4 regions of the Quatrionicoccus australiensis genome follow, and region 1 is predicted to be linked to each of the others. Evidence: predicted binding sites of a transcription regulator. Region 1 holds the regulator's gene; each other region holds the start of a gene.
What was found. The regulator sigma-54, encoded in region 1, starts transcription at its own class of promoters, with help from an activator protein. The targets are predictions, from matches to a motif close to TGGCACGCTTNCTGCTNA.
Positions count from the first base shown of each region.

Region 1 (5,475 bases):
TCTGCTGATGCAGCAATTTCTATTCCATCTTCGGCCCCTGTGCCATAATCCGCTCAAATTTTCGAGGTACCCCCATGGACGACAACAAGGCAAAGGCGCTCAGCGCAGCGCTGCAACAGATTGAAAAGCAGTTCGGCAAAGGCTCCATCATGAAGATGGGCGATGCCGAGATCGACGAAGGCATCCAGGTGGTTTCTACCGGTTCGCTCGGCTTGGATATCGCGTTGGGCGTCGGCGGTCTGCCGCGCGGCCGCGTTGTCGAAATCTACGGTCCGGAATCCTCGGGCAAGACCACGCTCTGTCTGCAGGTCATTGCCGAAATGCAGAAGCTGGGCGGCGTTGCCGCCTTCATCGATGCCGAACACGCGCTCGATCCGCAATATGCCCAGAAGCTCGGCGTCAATGTCGGTGACCTGCTGATCTCGCAGCCGGATACCGGCGAACAGGCCCTCGAAATTTCCGACATGCTGGTCCGTTCCGGCTCGGTCGACATCATCGTCATCGACTCGGTCGCGGCGCTGACGCCGCGTGCCGAAATCGAAGGCGAAATGGGCGACCAGATGGTCGGCCTGCACGCCCGCCTGATGAGCCAGGCACTGCGCAAGCTGACCGCCAACATCAAGAAGACCAACACCTTGGTCATCTTCATCAACCAGATCCGCATGAAGATCGGCGTCATGTTCGGTTCGCCGGAAACGACGACCGGCGGCAATGCGCTCAAGTTCTACGCTTCCGTGCGCCTCGACATCCGCCGCATCGGCTCGATCAAGAAGGGCGACGAGGTCATCGGCAGCGAAACCAAGGTCAAGGTCGTCAAGAACAAGGTGTCGCCGCCCTTCCGCGAAGCCATTTTCGACATCCTGTACGGCGAAGGCATTTCCCGCCACGGCGAAATCGTCGAACTCGGGGTTGCCCACAAGCTGGTCGAGAAATCCGGCGCCTGGTATTCCTACAAGGGCGAAAAGATCGGTCAGGGCAAGGACAATTCCCGCGAATTCCTCAAGGCCAACCCGGAAATCGCTGCCGAGATCGAGGCGGGCATCCGCGAAGCGGCCAGCACCAATGTCATCAAGCCGGTCAAGGCAGCCAAGGTTGATGGCTGATCCCTCTGCTGCGCTGCGGGTTGCCGCGCTTCGACTCCTCACCCGGCGCGATCACAGCCGGGCGGAGTTGAAGGCCAAGCTCGCCGCGCAGGCGGAGTCGGAAGAACAGCTCGAAGCCGTGCTCGAACGCCTGCAGGCCGAGCGCCTGCTGTCCGATTCGCGTTACGCCAGTCAGCGCGTCGTCGCCCGTGCCGGGCGCTACGGCAATGCGCGGCTGAAGCAGGAACTGCGGCAATGCGGCATCGGTGATGACGACATTGCCGATGCCTTGCCCGAGGCCGGCGATGAAGCCGAGCGTTGCAAGGCGGTATGGGCGAGAAAATTCCGCGAGTTGCCGCAATCGGCAGCCGAGCGGGCCAAACAGATGCGTTTTTTGCAATATCGCGGTTTTTCCGGCGACGCGATTCGCCGTGTCATGCGCGGAGCCGATGAATGAGCGATGTCAAAGTGTCCACCCTGAGTGCCCACAACCTCAAGAAGCGCTACAAGTCGCGGACGGTGGTCGAGGATGTTTCCTTTGATGTCAAAAGCGGCGAGGTCGTCGGCCTGCTCGGCCCGAACGGGGCCGGCAAGACCACCTGTTTCTACATGATTGTCGGCTTGGTCGCGGCTGATGGCGGCGAGGTCTATATCGACGATGTCCGCCTCACCCACCTGCCGATGCACAGCCGGGCCCGCCTCGGCCTGTCCTACCTGCCGCAGGAAGCCTCGGTCTTCCGCAAGCTCAATGTCGAAGAGAACATCCGTGCCGTGCTCGAGCTGCTCAAGCTGCCGGCGCAGGAACTCGACGACCGCCTCGAAGGCCTGCTCAGCGAACTGCACATCGGGCATGTCCGGCACGTCAATGCGGCCGCCCTCTCCGGTGGTGAGCGCCGCCGCGTCGAAATCGCCCGCGCCCTGGCCACCAACCCGCGCTTCATCCTGCTCGACGAGCCGTTTGCCGGTGTCGATCCGATTGCTGTACTGGAGATCCAGAAGATCATCCGCTTCCTCAAGGAGCGCGGCATCGGTGTCCTGATTACCGACCATAATGTGCGCGAAACGCTCGGTATCTGCGATCACGCCTATATTATTAACGCCGGACGCGTTCTCGCGTCTGGACGGCCGGACGAAATCGTTGATAATGAAAGCGTCCGCAAGGTTTATCTCGGCGAGCATTTCAAGCTCTGACCGTTAGGCTGCACCCCAACCCGAACCGATGAAGCCAGCTCTCCAACTAAAACTATCCCAGCATCTGGCACTGACGCCTCAGTTGCAGCAGTCGATCAAGCTATTGCAGTTGTCGACGGTCGAGATGCAGCAGGAAATCGAGCGTTACCTGCTGGAAAATCCGATGCTGGAGCGCGAGGACGAGGCCGGTACGGAATCCTTTGGGGCGGCGCAGCAATTCGATTCACCGGCCAACGAAACGACGCGCAGCGAACCGACTGAAGAGCGCGAACGTGATCCGCGCGAGGAACGCGAGCAGGAAGTGCCGAGCGCACCTTCCGAAGTCGATGATGATCGCTGGGCTTCCGATGCCGGGACCTTTACCGGTGCCGGGCGTGATGAAGACGACGACAGCGATTCACGCGACATCCATTCGGCCGCCACCAGCCTGCGCGAACATCTCGGCTGGCAGCTGGGCATGACCCAGCTCAGCGAACGCGATCGCAGCCTGGTCCGTTTCCTGATCGAAGCGCTGGACGATGACGGCTATCTCTCGGCCACGCTTGAGGAGCTGTGGGAAACCCTGCCGCCGGAATACGAGATCGAGCTCGAAGAGCTGGAAATCGCCCTGCACCACATCCAGCATTTCGATCCGACCGGGATCGGCGCGCGCAGCCCCAGCGAATGCCTGGCGCTGCAATTGAAAGCGATGCCGGCCGACGAAGTACAGGCGCTTGCCCTGGCGATCGTCGAGAAGCATCTGGAACTGCTCGCGGCGCGCGATTTTGCCAAAATTCGCCGGTTGACCGCCTGTGACGACGATGAACTGAAGGCGGCACAATCCCTGATCGTCAGCCTCAATCCGCGGCCGGGGGCGCGTTTCTCGCAGACCGAGGCGCGCTACATCACGCCGGACGTAATGGTCAGGAAGCTCAAGGGCAAATGGACCGCCTACATCAATCCGGATGCCTACCCGCGCCTGCGCATCAACCGTCTGTATGCCGAGATTCTGTCGAGACAGCGGCGCGGCAATGGCAACCTGACCGGCCAGTTGCAGGAAGCACGCTGGCTGATCAAGAACGTGCAGCAGCGTTTCGAGACCATCCACCGCGTGACGCAGGCCATTGTCGATCGTCAGCGCCAGTTTTTCGAACATGGTGAAGTCGCCATGCGGCCGTTGGTCCTGCGCGAAATCGCCGATATTCTCGGTTTGCACGAGTCGACCGTCTCGCGCGTCACCAGCCAGAAATACATGGCGACGCCGCGCGGCATCTTTGAATTGAAATACTTTTTCGGCAGTCATGTGTCCACCGATACCGGTGGTGCCTGTTCTGCCACCGCCATTCGCGCCCTGATCAAGCAATTGATCAGTGCCGAGGATGGCAAGAAGCCCTTGTCGGATAGTCAATTATCCGAAATACTAGGCCAGCAGGGAATTGTTGTAGCCCGACGCACGGTAGCCAAATATCGCGAGTCACTCAACATCCCGCCGGTCAATTTACGCAAGACCCTGTAGAGAGAGGAGAAAAAATGAATCTGCAGATCGCTGGTCACCACATCGAAGTAACCCCGGCATTGCGCGAATACGTCGAGAACAAGCTCGATCCCGTCGTTCGCCATTTTGACAAAGTCACCGGTGTTAACGTGGTTCTGTCCGTAGAGAAGCTCAAGCAGAAGGCTGAAGTGACGTTGCATGTGCCGGGCAAGGACATTCACGTTGAAGAGAACGGCGATGACCTCTACGCCGCCATCGATGCGCTGTTTGACAAGCTGGACCGTCAGGTTCAGAAGTACAAGCAAAAGGTCCAGGATCACCATCGCGGTGACAAGCCTGTACACCACATGGCTGACTAATAGCCGACCGGCCGCGGCACTTGTGCTGCGGCCCTGGTTTTCAAATCCCCTATGAACAACCCCCTAACGAATATTCTGCCGGCTTCGCAGGTTCTTCTCGACCTTGATGCCAGCAGCAAAAAACGGGTGTTCGAACAGGCCGGCATGCTTTTCGAGAGTCATCTCGGACTCGCTCGCTCGGTTATTTTCGACAGTCTGTTCGCCCGTGAAAAACTCGGCTCGACCGGCCTCGGTCAGGGCATTGCCATTCCGCATGGCCGTATCAAGGGTCTCAAACAGGCTTCCGGCGCTTTCATGCGCCTGACGACTCCGGTGCCCTTCGATTCCCCGGATGGCCGGCCCGTCAATCTGCTCTTCGTCCTGCTGGTTCCCGAACAGGCAACCGAGCAGCATTTGCAGATTCTTTCCGAACTCGCCCAGCGTTTTTCCGATCGCACCTTCCGTGAAGCCCTGCTGGCGGCACCGGATGCGGCCGCGATCGTGACCCTTTTCCAGTCCTGACGTTCAGCCGTGCGCCACATCAGCCTGGTCCAGCTCTATGAGGACAACCGCGACAAGCTGTTGCTCAACTGGGTAGCCGGCCAGCAAAGCGATTGCATGATCGAGCTGAAGGCGGCAAACAACTATGGTGCCGATGTTGTCGGCCATATCAATGTCATCCACCCGGAGCGCCTGCAGGTCATGGGCCAGGCCGAGTATGACTGGGCCATGCGCATCGGCGAGCGCCGTTTCGGCCAGATGTTCCAGGATTTGCTGGAGGCGCAGTCGCCGGCCGTCATCGTTGCCGATGGTCTGACGCCGCCGCCGATGCTGGCGGAAGCTTGCCGTCAGTACAATACCCCCTTGATCCTGTCACCCAAGCCGTGCTCGGCGGTCATCGACTTGCTGCGCATCTACCTCTCGGCTCGACTGGCGGATACCGTCAATCTGCACGGTGTCTTCATGGATGTGCTGGGCATGGGCGTCCTGATTACCGGTGATTCCGGAGTCGGCAAATCCGAGCTGGCCCTTGAGCTGATTTCCCGCGGCCACGGTCTGGTTGCTGACGATGTGGTCGAAATGGCGCGTATCGCACCGACCACCATCGAAGGGCGCTGTCCGGGCATGCTGCGTGACTTTCTCGAGGTGCGCGGCCTTGGCTTGCTCAATATCCGGACCATTTTCGGCGAAACCGCATCGCGCCGGAAAATGAAGCTGAAACTGATTGTCCATCTGCAAAAGGCACTGGCTGGCAGCGATGCGCCGCGCTTGCCGCTCGATGCCCAGACCCAGGAAGTGCTTGGTGTTGCGGTACGCAAGGTGCTGATCCCGGTCGCGGCCGGACGCAATCTGGCGGTCCTCCTTGAAGCTGCTGTGCGCAATACCATCC
Region 1 is NZ_CP075188.1:4,116,552-4,122,026, reverse strand. Features, by position in the region: gene recA (recombinase RecA) at 75-1,103, shown strand; gene recX (recombination regulator RecX) at 1,096-1,539, shown strand; gene lptB (LPS export ABC transporter ATP-binding protein) at 1,536-2,273, shown strand; gene KI612_RS19520 (RNA polymerase factor sigma-54) at 2,302-3,768, shown strand; gene hpf (ribosome hibernation-promoting factor, HPF/YfiA family) at 3,783-4,106, shown strand; gene ptsN (PTS IIA-like nitrogen regulatory protein PtsN) at 4,158-4,607, shown strand; gene hprK (HPr(Ser) kinase/phosphatase) at 4,617-5,475, shown strand, end outside.

Region 2 (5,475 bases), 1.1 Mb from region 1:
GACCGCCGCAGCCGTCATGTTCAGCCTCGTCCTCATGTTCATGGCTGCCGCAGCTGCCGTGGCCTTCGGGACCATGCACGCAGGCTTCGATATTGCCTGCCGGCAATTCGACGTCATTCAGCCCGATCCAGGCGTCGACCGCTGCGACATCGAAACCGACCATGCGCTCCTCGCCGATTTCCATCAACGGGCGGCGAATCAGCAGCGGGTTTTCGAGCAGCAGATTGACGGCATGCTCGAAACCGAGGTTCTCCGGCACGATCTGCCCGGCCTTGATCGCCGGTGCCGCCGGGTTGAACCAGCTGCCGATCGGCAGCTTGCCGAGGAAGGCAAGCAAGCGCTCAGCGGTCCACGCCTCGGTTTTCAGGTTTTTCGCCTGCACGGTGTGGCCGGCTGCAGCAAGCAGGGTCTTCTGGCGAAGATTGCCCTTGCAACCGGGTTTTTCGTAAAACGTGACAACTGCCATAGGGTTATGCCGCTTCTTTCCAGAGGCCGAATTGCTTCAGCTTTTCAATCGGGATGCCGGTCAGCGAACCGGGCGGGTTCAGGAAAGCGCCCAGTTCATCGACGATGGCCATTTCAATCGGGCAGATCGCAGCGCATTGCGGCACGCTGTGATCGCCCAGACACTCGGTACATTTATCGTCGGCGATCAGGAAATGCGGCTTGTCTTCGTAGATCGCGTCGTTCGGACAGACATCGACGCAAGCCCAGCAATTGACGCAGGATTCGGTAATTTGGAGGGCCATTTACGCCACCTTCAGGGTTTCTGCGGACGGACTCAGCTTGCCGGTCGCTGCGATTTCCTTGTACACCGCCATCACCGCTTCCTCGATCGGCTCCATCGCGTGTTCACCATTCGGCACGATGCCGGCGGCTTCCAGCTTGCCCCAGGGCTCGTAGCCGATCTTGGAGCAGAGCACCACTTCGCAGCCTTCAAGAATGCGGATGTTGCGTTCGAGCAGCGATTCCGTGGCGCCGGCATCGACGACGTCGCCGTCACCGCAGGCATCCATGCCGCCGCAGTAGAGTTCGGTCTTGCGATGGCTCATGAAGCGCGCGCCAGCCGGCGAGGCTTCGTAGATCAGGAATTCGCGGGCGTGTCCGAAGTGCTCGGCAACGACGCCGTTCTTGCCGGCGACCGCCATCAGCACCGGCCGGGCATCGGCCGGAATGCCGAGTTCTTCGGCCTTGGGCTTGACGTTGCCGCGCTTGGCTTCAAGCTGTTCGATGATCGAGTCGTGCACTTCCTTGCGGCGGACCATGGCGGCTTCGTAATCGACCTCCATGACGTCGATCTTGTCCATGGTGAACTCGTCGCCGCGGTCCTCGCCGAGCAGGCCGACCGCATCGGCACGGCACTGGCGGCAATGGCGCATCATCGCCATGTCGCCGGCACAGGCGTCCTGCAGTTCCTGCAGTTGCTCGGGCGTCGGTTCCGGCTGTTCCATGATGCCGTAGTAGGTGCCGTGTTCCGGCTCGGCGATCAGCGGCATGACGTTGTGCAGGAAGGCGCCCTTGGCCTTGACGATCTTCGAGACTTCCTTGAGATGCTCGTCATTGACGCCGGGGATCAGCACCGAATTGACCTTGACCAGGATGCCGCGGTCGGTCAGCATCTGCAGACCCTTCTGCTGCTGCTCGATCAGGATGCGCGCGCCTTCGACGCCGAAAATGCGCTTGTTCTCCCAGAAGATCCACGGGTAGATCTTGGCACCGACTTCGGGATCGACACAGTTGATGGTGATCGTCACGTGGTCGATGTTGTGCTGGGCGATGCGGTCGACATACATCGGCAGGTTGAGGCCGTTGGTCGACACGCAGAGCTTGATGTCCGGGGCGCGCGCCGAAAGCTCTTCAAAAGTCTCGAAGGTGCGGGCCGGGTTGGCGAGAGGGTCACCGGGGCCGGCGATGCCGAGTACCGTCATTTGCGGGATTTCGGCCGCGACGGCGAGCACCTTGTTGATCGCCTGTTTCGGCGTCAGCACTTCGGAAACGACGCCCGGACGGGATTCGTTGGAACAGTCATACTTGCGGTTGCAGTAATTGCACTGGATGTTGCAGGCCGGGGCCACGGCAACGTGCATGCGGGCAAAGTAGTGGTGCGCTTCTTCGGAATAGCAGGGGTGATCCTGAACCTTGGCGCGGATGTGGTCGGGCAGGTGGGCCAGCGCGTCGGGCGCACTGCCGCAACCGCTGGAGGCGCAGCCGCCGCCTTCTGCGGCTGGCGGGGTATTGCTGATAACTGGAAGTTCCACGATGAAGGCTCCTCGAAATCGGTTCGCAGCCTATTCAGCAATCGCTGTGCCAGTCGTCTTATGTTATTTAAATCAATAACTTGTCTGTTTGTTGTTTGGCTTCTGTCGGGTGCCTTGTCAGAAACGCGACAGCCCGGCGCGGGCTTTCCGACTTTGCCGGCTGACAGCCCTCACTGGTTTTCGAAAATTTGCTGCTTCAAGACATTGGTGTATGTCATTTGATTGACTTCGCGCGGCGTGCTCCTACAATCATCAGGATTCCGGGGGCGGGGCGACGTAATCTGCCGCAGGCAGCCCGGACGCATTCACGGGGGGAGATGCAGCATGGCAAACCTGAAACTGTTTTATGCGACCAACCGGCACCATCTGGGCGATGCCTTGCATCCCGATGGCTACGGCACCAAGTTCAGCGACGACGGCATGGAAAACCTGCGTTTTGGCGTGTTGACCGTCAAGGCCGCCGATGCGCAGATCAAGAAGTGCCTCAAGGCCGATGTCGGCCCGCTCGGCAGGGGCAATGGCGAGAAACTCAGCGAGTACCTGGCAACTTGTGCGGCAACGGCAAGCATCGATGTCTATCCCGAGACGATCAGCAAGGATATTGCCGATGTCGCGCAGAAACATGCCAAGCTCGGCTCGCTCGCCATGTTCGAGGACCTGATGTGCCTGATGGAGGCGAGCAGCGACGTGCTGATCTACATCCACGGCTTCAACGTCAAGTGGAACGAGGCGGTGGGTGGCGCACTGGCCCTGCAACTGATGCTCGACAACAGCCCGCGGCGCGATCCGGCGCAGAACCTCTCGGTCGTCCTTTTCTCCTGGCCGTCGGACGGCGCGGCGCTGCCCTGGGTGTCCTACAAGTCGGACCGCACCGAGGCGGCCGGCTCGGGCGGTGCGGTCGGGCGCGCCTTCCTCAAGGTGCGCGATTTCCTGGTCGGCCTGCGTGACAAGGCACGCGCCGGCGGACGTGAACTGTGCGGCCAGGACATTCATCTGCTCTGCCATTCGATGGGCAATTTCCTGCTCGAAAATGCGCTCGCCCGGCTCTACGACTTCTCGCCGGGCAACGCCCTGCCGCGCCTGTTCGAGCATGTCTTCCTGTGTGCGCCCGATCTCGACGACGATGCGCTGGAAGAGGGCAAGGCGCTTGGCCGGATCAACCAGATCGCACGCCAGGTGACGCTCTATTACAACCGTCACGACAAGGCGATGTATGTCTCCGACTACACCAAGGGCAATCCGGAGCGCCTCGGCCATAACGGCGCCGCGCATCCGGCGCAGCTGCACAACAAGATCCATCAGGTTGATTGCACGCCGGTGGTCAGCGACTTCACCGGCCACAGCTATTACCTGAGCGGCAGCGTCAATGCCGACATCCGCCTGAGCATCGATGGTCGGGCGCAGGACGATGCGCTGCGCCAGCGTGCGCGCAACGCCAATCTCGACAATTGCTGGACGATGCAGGTGGCGCCATGATCAAGTTCTCCGGATTTTTGCCCTTTTTGCGGCGTGGACCGCTGAGCTGGCTGGCAATACTCCTGTTGTTGCTTGGACTCGGCGGCTGCGCCTCGTCAGCGGTCGACTCTTCGCCAGCGGCAGAAATGCCGGTTCGGGCCAGTGCCGTGGCGCCAATGCCAGTGCCTGCTCCGACGCTGCCGGCGCCACCGCCGGAAAATGCGCTACCGGGCGAGGCGCAGGCTGTTGCAGCGGCACCGGTTGCTGTCGCAACGAGCGCCCCGCATCGCGGCTCGGCCCGCCCGGTAAGAGCGCGCCGCGCGGCCAGCCAAACGCCGGAAGTCGCCTTCCTCGAAGCCGAAACGCCGCCGCCCGAACTGGTCGAGGCCAGTCTCGCCTACAGCGTGACGCGCGAGATGCACATCGGGCGCAGTTATCCGGTCGAACTCTGGCTCGATCAACAAGTCGGCGAGGCCGATCTCGGGCGCAATCTGGCCTTGAAGATCAAGCCGGCGGCGGGCGAGGTCGATACCGGGCGGCTGGTCGTCGAACTCGGCAACGAGGTGGTTGCCGAACTGCTGGTTTTCAACGGCGAGTTCGAGGTCAATCCGGCCGGCCCCATCGTCCAGCCGGTATTGCCCAAGGTTCCGCTGCGCTGGCAATGGCTGGTCAAGCCGCTGAAGACCGGCGAGCTGAAACTGCAGGTCCGGGTCGCGGCGCGCATCAGCGGCCGGGAGAGCGGCGTCAGCACGCCCTATCTTGGCAGCGTCATCGTCACTTCGTGGCCGCCGGCGACCTTCGAGGAATTCATCGAGTTGCTCAAAAGCTGGGTCAGGCAGGTAGACAGCCTGTTTGCCCTGCTCGGCACCAGCCTGGCGGCCATCGCCGCATTTTTCTTCAAGCGGGGTAACGGCGAAAAGACGGCCGAGTAGACGTGCCCCTGCGGCGGCAAGCGGGCAAAAATGCCGTTGCGGGCAGGTCGACCGTTGGGGATTCGTGTTGATGTGACACCAGGGCCGGTCGATCCGGCCCTGATTATTTCTGGCGCGCCGACAGTTTGTCGAGCAGCAGCTTGAAGAAGATATCCGGGTCAATCGGCTTGGTCGCAAAATCATCCATGCCGGCCGCCAGGCAGCGTGCCTTGTCTTCGGCAAAGGCATTCGCGGTCATCGCGATGATCAGCTGTTCCTTGCCGCCGGGCTGGCTGCGGATGCGGCGGGTCGCTTCCAGACCATCCATGCGCGGCATCTGCATGTCCATCAGGATCAGCGCGTAGTGCGGTTGTTGCTGGAACAGCGCGACGGCCTGTTCGCCATCTTCGGCGGTGTCGACGTGGAAGCCGATTTCTTCGAGCAGGATCTGGGCGATCTCGCGATTGATCGGTTCGTCTTCGACGAGCAGGACATGGCTGCCGGCAAAGCTCTGGCGCAGGGAGGCCTCGGCATCGAGTTCGTCAGCAATCTGGCTGACGGGGTGAGGTAGCGGCTTTTTCAGGCGGGCGGTGAACCAGAAGGTGCTGCCCTTGCCCGGTTCGCTTTCGACCCCCACTTCGCCGTTCATGGCATCGGCAATTTTCGCGGTAATCGCCAGCCCCAGCCCGGTGCCGCCATATTTGCGCGTCGTTGAGCCGTCCGCCTGTTCAAAGGCGGTAAACAAGCGGGGCAGGGCCTCCGGCGCAATGCCGATGCCGGTGTCGCTGACCTCGAAGCGCAGCAGCAGGCTGGCGGCATCCTCTTCGAGGATGACGGCGCGCAGGGTGACG
Region 2 is NZ_CP075188.1:1,020,253-1,025,727, forward strand. Features, by position in the region: gene KI612_RS04990 (thioredoxin domain-containing protein) at 1-466, opposite strand, end outside; gene KI612_RS04995 (4Fe-4S binding protein) at 471-749, opposite strand; gene nifB (nitrogenase cofactor biosynthesis protein NifB) at 750-2,258, opposite strand; gene KI612_RS05005 (alpha/beta hydrolase) at 2,583-3,734, shown strand; gene KI612_RS05010 (hypothetical protein) at 3,731-4,645, shown strand; gene KI612_RS05015 (hybrid sensor histidine kinase/response regulator) at 4,749-5,475, opposite strand, start outside.
Region 2: nifB (nitrogenase cofactor biosynthesis protein NifB) is a predicted target of sigma-54. The motif match lies at 2,293-2,310, and genes of this name have one in related genera.

Region 3 (5,475 bases), 1.1 Mb from region 1:
CGATCAACTGGCGGTCGGAACCCATCGGGTAACGCGCCGGCACCGGGAAAATCGTGACATTGTCGAAACGGGCTGCGGCTTCGCGCATCGCGGCGATCGCTTCCGGCTTGTTGTCTTCGATACCGACCTTGGCCTCACCGGCGCCGGTCGAGATCAGCATCAGGCGGATACCGGTCACGATGTCGGCGGCGCGGTCGCGCATCAGGCGGTCATCGCAGGACAGGTAGGGCTCGCACTCGCTGCCGTTCATGATCAGCGTGTCGATTTTCGAACGGCGACCGAGATTGAGCTTGACCGAGGACGGGAAGGTGGCACCACCCAGACCGACCACACCGGCGGCGGCGACACGTTTGGCGATGTCCTCGGGCGAGAGCGAGAAGGGATCAGTGATGACTTCGGTTTCGACCCAGGCATCCTCGCCATCGCTGTCGATCGAGATCGCCATGCCGGGCAGGCCGGAAGCGTGCGGCGCGGTGATTTCGCCGATCGCGCTGATCGTGCCGGAAGTCGAGGCATGCAGCGGCGCCGAGATGTTGCCCTGGGCGGCGGCAATCAGCTGGCCCTTCCTGACCTTTTCGCCGACCAGCACGATCGGCCGGGACGGGGCGCCGACGTGCTGCGACAGCATCAGGTGCAGGCGCGGCGGAATCGGCAGCTTGCGGGTCGGCACGTCGGAGGCCGGCCGTTTGTGGTCGGCCGGATGGACACCCCAGTCCTTGCCGAGGAAATGCTTGAAGAGGTTCATGAATCCCATGTTGATCTCACGCAGCCAGAGGTTTGGGCATGACCCAGTGTTGCAGGGTCACCGGCACCGGCGTCATCACCAGGGCCTCGGTCGGGCATTTTTCGATGCAGGCACTGCAACCGGTACAAGCCTCGCGCAGCACGTTGTGAATCTGCTTGGCGGCACCGAGGATGGCGTCGGTCGGGCAGACCTTGCTGCAGCGGCAGCAGCCGATGCATAGCTCTTCGGCGACCAGCGCGATTTTCGGGCCGTCATCGACCATGCCGGACAGGTCAACTTCTATCCCCAGTTTCTCGGCGATTGCCGCCGCCAGCGCCTTGCCGCCCGGCGGGCAGCAGGTCGGCGCGGCCGAACCGTCGACGATGGCCTCGGCGGCACCGGAACATCCCGGGAAGCCGCATTGACCGCAGTTGGAGCCGGGCATCAGGGCGAGCAGTTCCTCGACCACCGGATTCCCCTCGACGCGCAGGAACTTGTTGGCGATGCCGAGCAGGATGCCAAAAGCGGCACCAAGCAGGGTCAGGCTGAGAATGGCAACAATCATTGTGATCTCCCTTAGACGTTCAGGCCGGAGAAGCCCATGAAGGCGAGCGCCAGCAGGCTGATGGTGACGAAGGCGATGGGCGCCCCGACGAAGGCGCCGGGCACACGGGCCAGGGCGACGCGTTCGCGCAGACCGGCGAAAATCAGCAGCACGATGGTGAAGCCGAGCGCCGAACCGAAACCGTAGAGCAGGCTCTTGAACAGGCTGAACTCCTGCTGCACGTTGAGCAGCGCAATACCGAGCACGGCGCAATTGGTGGTGATCAGCGGCAGGTAGATGCCGAGCGACTGGTAGAGACCGGGACTGGTTTTCTTGATGAACATCTCGGTGAATTGGACGACCGAGGCAATGACCAGAATGAAGGTCAGGATGCGCAGGTAACCCAGGCCGAGCGGCGTCAGCAGCCAGGCATCGAGCATCCAGGAAGCAGCGGTGGCGAGCATGATGACGAAGGTCGTCGCCAGGCCCATGCCGAGCGCGCTATCGACACTTTTCGAGACGCCCATGACCGGACAGAGGCCAAGGAACTTGATCAACACGACGTTATTGACCAGCGCGGTGGAAATTAACAGGAGAATAAATTCGCTCATGGCTTTCGGATTCCAGTTTTACCGCCTGCCTCTCTGCACAAGACGTGCCAAATCGCCAGCACCGCCCGCAAACCCGCGTCGATGCACGATTTTGCGGTCAACGCACCAAAACAGGGCAAAACCACAGAAGTGGCAATGTCGCAAAGACGACACGAATTTCGTCGCATTTGCTCCGCAAGCCTGACGGCAAGCCGCCTTCGCCACGACCTGCAGCGAGCGGCACGGAACCTGCTTATTACGGAGCAAACACCCATACGACCAGACCAAACGTACTAATCAGGAGCATGACCATGTCGGCTGTCCCCAGTGCCCAGGCACCCAACGCGCAAAAGACGGAACTGCCGCCCGAGGCCTATCGCCAGGCGGTCGACCAGGCGGATCTGGCGATTTCGATCACCGATCCCAAGGCCAACATCCTCTTCGCCAACGAAGCCTTTGCCCGCGTCACCGGCTACACCCCCGACGAAATCATCGGCCAGAACGAGTCCGTACTCTCCAATCACACCACCCCGCCCGAGCTGTACAAGTCGATGTGGGGCGAATTGGCCGCCCAGCGGCCGTGGACCGGCAAGCTGCTCAATGTCAGGAAAGGCGGCGAACGCTATCTCGCCGAACTGCACATCTCGCCGGTCGTGGACAGCAAGGGCAAGACCACGCACTTCCTCGGCATGCACCGCGACATCACCGAGATGCGCCGCCTGGAAAGCATGGTGCTCAACCAGAAGCAACTGATCGAATCGGTCGTCGATTCCGCTCCGATGGCTTTTGCCCTGCTCGACCAGAAAGGTCGTGTCATTCTCGACAACCAGGAATACAAGAAGCTGGTCAGCGACCTGCGCGTCAAGGAGCCGGCCCACACCCTGCTCGACAGCGTGATGCCGAACTGGCTGGGAAGCCTGGCCAGCGCCCCCGGCAAATGCGGCTTTGTCAGCCGCGAAGCGCGTATCGACCGTGCCGCCGGCCGCCCGCGCTGGCTGTCGGTCAGCTCATCGGTGATCGAGATGCACGGCGACGAAGCCGACAGCTATCTCCACACCGGCGGCAAGCCGGGCCTGCTGCTGGTCATTTCCGACATCACCTCCCTGCGCGAAGAGCAGGAAAAGGCGCGCGCCGCCGTGCTCCAGGCCGTGCTGGCCGACGAGGAGCGCACCGCGGCGATCCGCGAAGGCCTCTCGGCCGCCATCTTCCGTCTCGAAGAACCGATGAATGTCATGGCCTCGGCTGCTTCCGTGCTGCAACGCCGCGACCCGGCCAGCGCCGGCGTGCTGCAGCAGGCCCTGGCCGCCAGCCGCGAACACATGGAAATGCTGCGCCAGGTCATCCCGCAAAGCCCGCAGGAAATCGCCGTGCGCATCAACATCAACGAAATCCTGCGCGACGTCCTCGAAATCTGCACGCCGCGCCTGCTTGCCGCGGGCGTCATCGTCGACTGGCAACCGGCCGCGACCTTGCCGCCGATCATCGGCCGTCCACTGCAATTGCGCATGCTGTTCAAGGCCCTGGTCGATAACGCCATCGAAGCGATGAACATCAAGGGCTGGAAACGCCGCGAACTGAGCCTGACCAGCGCCGTCGAGCGCGACTGCGTGGTGATTGCCGTGCTCGACACCGGCCCGGGCATTCCGCACGAATGGCGGCACAAGGCCTTCGAACCCTTCTTCACCGCCAAAAACGGCAGCGGCCGCCATATCGGCACCGGCCTGTCGCGCGCCCAGCAGGTTGTCGCCGACCACGGCGGCATCATCGATCTGGCAGAAAGTCCGAGCGGCGGTTGCGCGGCAATCGTCGAATTCCGTCTCGACGGCGACCCGATCTAAGAAAAAGAAAAAGGGAACAGCATGCACGAACACATCATCCATTCTGCTGACGAGTGCCCGCCCGCGGGCGGCTACTGTCGAACGCACGAGCTGAACATCCTGCTGCTCGCCGCGCTCTACGCGGTCAGCCGGGTGCTCAGCCGCTCGCTCGCCTTCAAGGAAACACTGCGCGACGTCCTGCGCGTCCTGCACGACGAAGCCGGCCTGACGCGCGGCCTGATCAGCGTCGTCAACCCGGAAAGCGGCAAGCTCAGCATTCATACCCTGTACAACCCGGACGGCCCCGATCTGGCCGACGTCCAGTACGGCCCTGGCGAAGGCATCATCGGCCTGGTCCTGGAAAAGCAACGCACCATCAAGCTCGAACGCGTTGCCGACGAACCGCGCTTCCTGAATCGCCAGGGCGTCTACCAGCCCGACCTGCCCTTCATCGCCGTGCCGATCAAGGTCGGCGGCAACCTGCAGGGCGTCCTTGCCGTCCAACCCGAACAGCCGGAAGACGGCCTGCTCGAGGAGCGCGCCCAGTTCGTCGAGATGGTCGCCAACCTGATTGGTCAGAGCCTGCGCCTGTCGCTCGAAGTCGCCCAGGAAAAATCGACCCTGCTCGAGGAACGCGACCTGCTACGCCGCACCGTTCGTCACCAGTTCGGCTTTGACAGCATGGTCGGCCGCTCGGCGGTGATGCGCCGCGTCTTCGACCAGGCCCGCCTGGTTGCCAAGTGGAACACCACCGTACTGATCCGCGGTGAAACCGGCACCGGCAAGGAACTGATCGCCAACGCCATCCACTACAACTCGCCGCGCGCGCGCAATGCGCTGGTCAAGCTCAACTGCGCCGCACTACCGGAAAACCTGCTCGAATCCGAACTCTTCGGCCACGAGCGCGGCGCCTTCACCGGCGCCGTCGAATCGCGCAAGGGGCGTTTCGAACAGGCGCACGGCGGCACCCTTTTCCTCGATGAAATCGGCGAAGTCTCGGCGCCTTTCCAGGCCAAACTGCTGCGCATCCTGCAGGAAGGCGAGTTCGAGCGGGTCGGCGGCAGCAAGACGATCAAGGTCGACGTGCGCATCATCGCCGCCACGCATCGCGATTTAGAGACAGCTGTCGACATGGGCGATTTCCGCGAGGACTTGTTCTATCGCCTGAACGTCATGCCGCTCTTCCTGCCACCGCTGCGCGAGCGTATCGAGGATATTCCCGAGATTGCCCGCCACCTGCTGGCCAAAATCGGCAACGACCAGAAACGCAAGCTGAGCCTGACCGACATGGCGAATCGCCGACTCGCCAACTACGAGTGGCCGGGCAATGTGCGCGAACTGGAAAACTGCCTGGAGCGCGCTGCCGTGCTCTCCGAGGACGGCAAGATCGATGTCGACCTGATCCGCTTTCCGAGCAGCCGCGAACGCAGCTCGCCAAAACCGCAACGCGGCTTTTCTGCGCCAGCGGTCAACCCGGTTTCCAGTGCCGTTTTCAATCCGGCATCCAGCCCGCTTTCGGAAATCGACATTGACGACCCCAACCTGTCGGAGAAGGAACGCGTCATTGCCGCCCTCGAGCAGGCCGGCTGGGTTCAGGCCAAGGCAGCCCGCATTCTCGGCATGACCCCGCGTCAGATCGCCTACCGCATCCAGACCCTGAATATCGAGGTCAAGCAGTTCTGATCCGACGCAAAACAAGCCGCTTCGGGCCTTTCGACCCGAAGCGGTAACATTGCGCCGCGACAATCCACCACATTTTTGCCCCTTGGCCCAAACTCCATGCAGCGAACCCCTTTCCTT
Region 3 is NZ_CP075188.1:1,068,903-1,074,377, reverse strand. Features, by position in the region: gene rsxC (electron transport complex subunit RsxC) at 1-754, opposite strand, end outside; gene KI612_RS05225 (RnfABCDGE type electron transport complex subunit B) at 762-1,289, opposite strand; gene rsxA (electron transport complex subunit RsxA) at 1,301-1,879, opposite strand; gene nifL (nitrogen fixation negative regulator NifL) at 2,170-3,696, shown strand; gene nifA (nif-specific transcriptional activator NifA) at 3,718-5,358, shown strand; gene KI612_RS05205 (methyl-accepting chemotaxis protein) at 5,455-5,475, shown strand, end outside.
Region 3: rsxA (electron transport complex subunit RsxA) is a predicted target of sigma-54. The motif match lies at 1,912-1,929, and genes of this name have one in related genera.

Region 4 (5,475 bases), 1.0 Mb from region 1:
CACCGCGGAAGCCTTCGCAACGCACCGGCACGACCGGCTTGTTGAGGGCTGCAGCAGCCTTCTTGGAGACGGCTTCGATGTCGTCACCGATGAGGCCGATCGGGCACTCGGACTGAACGGAGATACCCTTGTTCAGCGGGAAGAGCATTTCGATTTCGTCGATCAGCTTGGCGAGCTTCTTGTCGCCGCCGAAAACGATGTCCTTCTCCTGGAAGTCCGAGGTGAAGTTCATTTCGCAGAAGGCATCGACACCGGTGGTGCCGACGTAGTAGTTGCGACGACCGGCGCGGGCGTACTGACCGCAACCAATCGGACCGTGGGAGATGGAGATGATGTCCTTGATCGGACCCCAGACCACACCCTTGGAGCCGGCGTAGGCACAACCACGCATGGTCATGACGCCCGGCAGGGACTTGCGGTTGGAAGTAATGCACTTCTTCGACGACTCGAGTTCCTTGTCGTTGATCATCAAGTGCTTGGCACGGTCCTTCTTGGCCTTCTCGGGATAAACCTCAAGAACCTCGGCGATGAGGCTCGCGGTTTCTTCGCGGGTGAGCGCTGCCATGGTGAAACTCCTTTCGTTGCGCCGGCAACTATCTGTGCACGACGCCAACAGTTGGTTGAATGCTTGGCGGTACTGGTTCGCTGCCGCAGCAGCGAACCGGGAACTACGATCAGGCTGCGGCGGCTTCGGCGGCCAGTTCGGCTGCGGTCTTGCCGACGATGGATTCGTCTTCGACTTCCATGATGCCGAACTCCATCAACAGCTGTTCCAGCTCTTCCATCTCGATCGGGGTCGGGATGACGAAGTTGGTGTTGTTGTTGATCTTGTTGGCCAGGGCGCGGTATTCGTCGGACTGCTTGTGCGACGGATCGTATTCAACGCAGGTCATGCGGCGGATTTCAGCGTGCTGCACGACGTTGTGACGCGGCACGAAGTGGATCATGGTGGTGCCCAGGCGAGCAGCCAGGGCCATGATCAGTTCGTCTTCGCGGTCGGTGTTGCGCGAGTTGCAGATCAGGCCGGCCAGACGGACGGAACCCGAATTTGCATACTTCACGATACCCTTGGCGATGTTGTTCGCAGCGTACATGGCCATCATTTCGCCGGAGCAAACGATGTAGATTTCCTGGGCCTTGTTTTCGCGAATCGGCATGGCGAAGCCACCGCAGACCACGTCACCGAGAACGTCGTAGAACACGAAGTCGAGTTCGTCGTCGTAAGCGCCTTCTTCTTCAAGGAAGTTGATGGCGGTGATAACGCCGCGGCCGGCACAGCCGACGCCGGGTTCCGGGCCACCGGATTCGACGCACTTGACGCCACCGAAACCGATGGACATGACGTCTTCGAGTTCCAGGTCTTCCACGGAGCCGGCTTCAGCAGCCAGGTGCATGACGGTGGTTTGAGCCTTGGAGTGGAGGATGAGGCGGGTCGAGTCGGCCTTCGGGTCGCAACCCACAATCATTACTTTCTTGCCGGATTCAGCGAGTGCAGCCACCAGATTCTGGGTGGTGGTGGACTTGCCGATGCCGCCTTTGCCGTAGATGGCGCATTGACGCAGTTTTGCCATGGTGTAATCTCCTTGATCTGTCAGTCGAGTTGCGAAGAAATCATTGATGAGTCGCACCATCCCTTCTGCACGTAGCGTGCCAGGTCGACGAAAACAATCTAAGCAGCTGATTATTAAATGAAAATAGAAAAAGAGCCGGCTCGGGGTGAAGCGGTAACATCCGACAATTCCCCCACGCTTTGTAGGGGTGACGACAACGCGTCGAGCGCCAGCGAGACAAAACCCGGCTCAGGAGACGCCAGTCTCCTACCTGATCCGTTGCGCGGCAGTCCCGGATTTCCGATCGGGGCAACGCACAACGCGTCGAGCGCCAGCGAGACAAAACCCGGCTCAGGAGACGCCAGTCTCCTACCTGATTCGTTGCGCGGCAGCCCCGGGTTTCAGATCGGGGCAAGGCACAACGCGTCGAGCGCCAGCGAGACAAAACCCGGTTCAGGAGACGCCAGTCTCCTATCTGATCCGTTGCGCGGCAGTCCCGGCTTTCCCATCGGGGCAACGCACAACGCGTCGAGCGTCAGCGAGACAAAACCCGGTTCAGGAGACGCCAGTCTCCTGTCTGATTCGTTGCGAAGCGGCCCGGCCCTGTCGGCCGAGGCGCGCCTGCCGATCAACCGCTGCAACCTGCCGGCCGTCGTGCTCGGGGGGCTGACCTACCAGCAATATCCCAGTCCGCTCCTGATCGATGGCGTCGCCGAACTGCATGCCGACCTTTTTCGCCGTCTTGCCGCCGCGGCCCCCGGCACGGCGGCGGAAGTCTTTCGCGATTACCTGACCGTGCGTTTCCAGCTTGAATGGCTGGAGGAGATGGGCTACACCGGGCATGCCAGCAATCGGGCCAAGGCCAATTACATCCGGATGATCCGCGGCTGGAGTTTTGATTCCGACAGCCGCGAGGGCGCCGTGCTCAAGGGGTGGGTGGAATCGCGTTTCGGCCTGATGCCGCGCTATCACGGCGAGCCCTTGCGCGACCCGAGTGGCGAGGGCTATCGCCGCTACCAGGAAATGCGTTCACAGGGCCTGTATGGCACCAATGCGCTGGAGTCGCAGTTCGACCTGGTCTATTCCTTCTGCCAGCGGGAACTGGCGCTGCGCCATCAGGGCGCGCAGCACGTGACGCTGTACCGCGGCATCAACCGGGTCGGCGAGCACGAGGTACTGGCCAAGGGCAAGGGTGGCCGCCAGACCATCCTGCTCAACAATCTCAGTTCATTTACCTGCAGTCGCGACCGCGCTTGCGAATTTGGCGACTACATCATGGCGGTCGACATCCCGCTGACCAAGATTTTCTTCCACTGCGGCTTGCTGCCCGGCGTGCTGCAGGGTGAAGACGAGTTCCTGGTGATCGGCGGCGTGGTCGATGTCAGTTTGTCGACAATCTGATTTCCGGCCGGCGTGCCGCAGGCCTGGCTTGTCGGCCGGGGCCGGCAAGCGCCCCGGTCTGTCGTCCTAGCCGGCTGTCTTGCGCAGGCTGGCGAACAAGGTTTGCGCTTCATCCGCATTGCCATAGGCCAGCTGCAGCAACAAGCGGATGGCGTCCGGCATGGCGCTTCCGGCTTCGTAGCGTGAGCCTGACGAGCGGGGAACGCCTATCCTGCCCCAGAACTGTTCCTGGCTCAGTCCGGTCTTTTTGCGCAGGGCTGCAAGCTGCGGTGCGGAAAGCGGCGCCCGGGCCGGTTGCGCGGCCTGATTGAAGGCCATGACGTGATTCCGGTAATCCATGTCGGAAATCAGGATATGGTCTTTCCACCAGCTCGACAGGAGTTTCTGCAACTCCGACTTGTCCGGCATGCCGGTTTCGGCGGCCTTGAGAAACGCGTTCACATGCCTTTCGTATTCGGCATGGTCTGCTTCCTGGGTGGCCAGGCGGGGATATTTGCAGGCGCGGAGTATCGACTCTTCGGTAGCGAAATGCTCGCGGGCGTAGGCCGAAAGGTCGGCGAGGATTTCGAAGAACAGCTTGTTGGCGGTCGCGCCGTTGTCCGCCGGGCACGTGGATAAACGATTGCACAAGCGCAGCAGCTTCTGATGCTGGGCATCAAGCGTCGGTTCGCCGACGCTGTAATTTTGATTCCAGGACAGTTTCTTCGGCATGCGATTTCTCCCGAAAGTGAAAGCTTCGACCAGCGGCGAATTATCTGCCACATGATGTGTCCGTGTCAGCCCGGGAGTGAAGTTTTTACGGTCGGCAGGGGTCGCCAAGTGATCAATACGAGCGTTTGATCGCATGCCGGCAAGAAACAATCGGGCATTTTTCCCGTTTTCGGGCAGTCGACCGGTTCAGTCGAACTTGCCGTTGTCGAGGCGTTCGGGCAGGGTCGGGCCGATCTGCTTGAAGGTGTAGATCCGGCGTCCCTTGTGATCCTTGAGGAAGTCGTCGGCATCGGCCTGGTTGGCGAGCGGCACGAACTCGTGGCCCATCGGGCCGAGCACGTCGGAGCCGGTGACGAACAAGGCCTGGCGTGCATCCATCCGTTCCAGATTGTAGAAATCGGTGACCCAGATGCCGGCGATGTCCTCCTTGCGGTGGCCCGGCGCGTATTTCTTCAGGTCGTGCAGGAACTTGAACATGTCCTTGGCACCGTCGAAGAAATGGCTGTGACCATCCTTCCAGGTGACGACGGCGACCCAGTTCGGGTATTTCGAGACGATCATGCCGCACACCGGGCAGAGGTCTTTGGCGCCCGGTTTGGGCACGCTCTGGGCGAGCGCAAGGCTTACCCAGAGGCCCAGGCAGAAGCCGAGAAAGGCGCGGCGCAGCATCAGCCCTGCTTCTGCTCGGCAGCGCGGCGACGGCGCTCGGCGCGGTTCTTGCGGACCATGTTGGCGTCGGCGGCCATGTCGAGATAGGACTCGCGCAGTGCGTCGTCGAACTTGGCCAGGGTGCCGCCGTGCTTGGCCTGGAATTCCTTGGCGACATCGGCACTGGCGAAGGAGTGCTTGCTGCGCTTGGTCATCGCGTGCTTGAGGTCGGCGCCGATCAGGTAGGTCAGCTGATCGACCGGCAGCAAGGGGCGCGGCTCGACGGTAGACGCGTAATCCGGGCCATAAATCACTTTCGGTTCGCGGTCGATGTTGAGGCCCAGGCTCAGCGCCAGGCAGTGAATGGAGCAGACGCCGTCGACCAGGTCATCCGAGTACTGAACAAGCATGCGGGTGCGGTTGTGTTCCTTGCGATCCATGCCGCAGTAGGGGCACTTGGCGTACTTCTCCAGTTCGTTGTCGAGCGGCTTGGCATCGGCGGCTTTTTTCGGGATGAACTGGTTCGGCGTGCCGTCGGTGCTGCAGGCCGTTTCGGCAGCGGCGGCGCCGGCAGAAACGGTAGCGAGACCGGCCAGGGCGGAAATTTTCAGAAGATCGCGGCGATTCATTGTTGTGCTCCCTCGGTTCGACAAACGGAGCGGCTATGTTAGCGGCGGATTATGGAGTGGCTGTGCGGCATATTGTCGCAGTCAGCCGAGCAGTTTGCGCATCACCAGGTAGTAGTCGATGCCCTGCCACAGCGTCGAGATGCCGAGCGCGATGACGAAGAGTGCCGCCCCTTTGAGCAGCCAGCCGCGCACCTTGGGGCCGAGCTTGCCGAACAGCACGGAGGCCGAGAGCATGGCGGGCAGCGTGCCGGCGCCGAAGGCGAGCATGAGCAGGCCGCCTTCGAGGACGGAGGGCGCCGTCGTCGCCTTGACCGCCATGGCCATGGTCATCGAACACGGCATCAGGCCGTTGATGGCGCCGCCGATCGCTGCGCCGAGCAGCGGCCCCTTCTCGGTGGCCAGCCCGAACTGCCGGCGCAGCCAGGCGAGCGGCGCGAAACCGACGCTGTTGCGCAGTGGCGAGACGCCGAGCAGGTCGAGGCCGAGCAGGATGACGACGAGACCGGCGACGATCTGCAACACGCCCTGCCACTTGC
Region 4 is NZ_CP075188.1:991,561-997,035, forward strand. Features, by position in the region: gene nifD (nitrogenase molybdenum-iron protein alpha chain) at 1-565, opposite strand, end outside; gene nifH (nitrogenase iron protein) at 675-1,571, opposite strand; gene KI612_RS04835 (NAD(+)--dinitrogen-reductase ADP-D-ribosyltransferase) at 2,136-2,951, shown strand; gene KI612_RS04840 (bacteriohemerythrin) at 3,018-3,812, opposite strand; gene KI612_RS04845 (nitrous oxide reductase accessory protein NosL) at 3,849-4,331, opposite strand; gene KI612_RS04850 (nitrous oxide reductase accessory protein NosL) at 4,331-4,939, opposite strand; gene KI612_RS04855 (sulfite exporter TauE/SafE family protein) at 5,021-5,475, opposite strand, start outside.
Region 4: nifH (nitrogenase iron protein) is a predicted target of sigma-54. The motif match lies at 1,636-1,653, and genes of this name have one in related genera.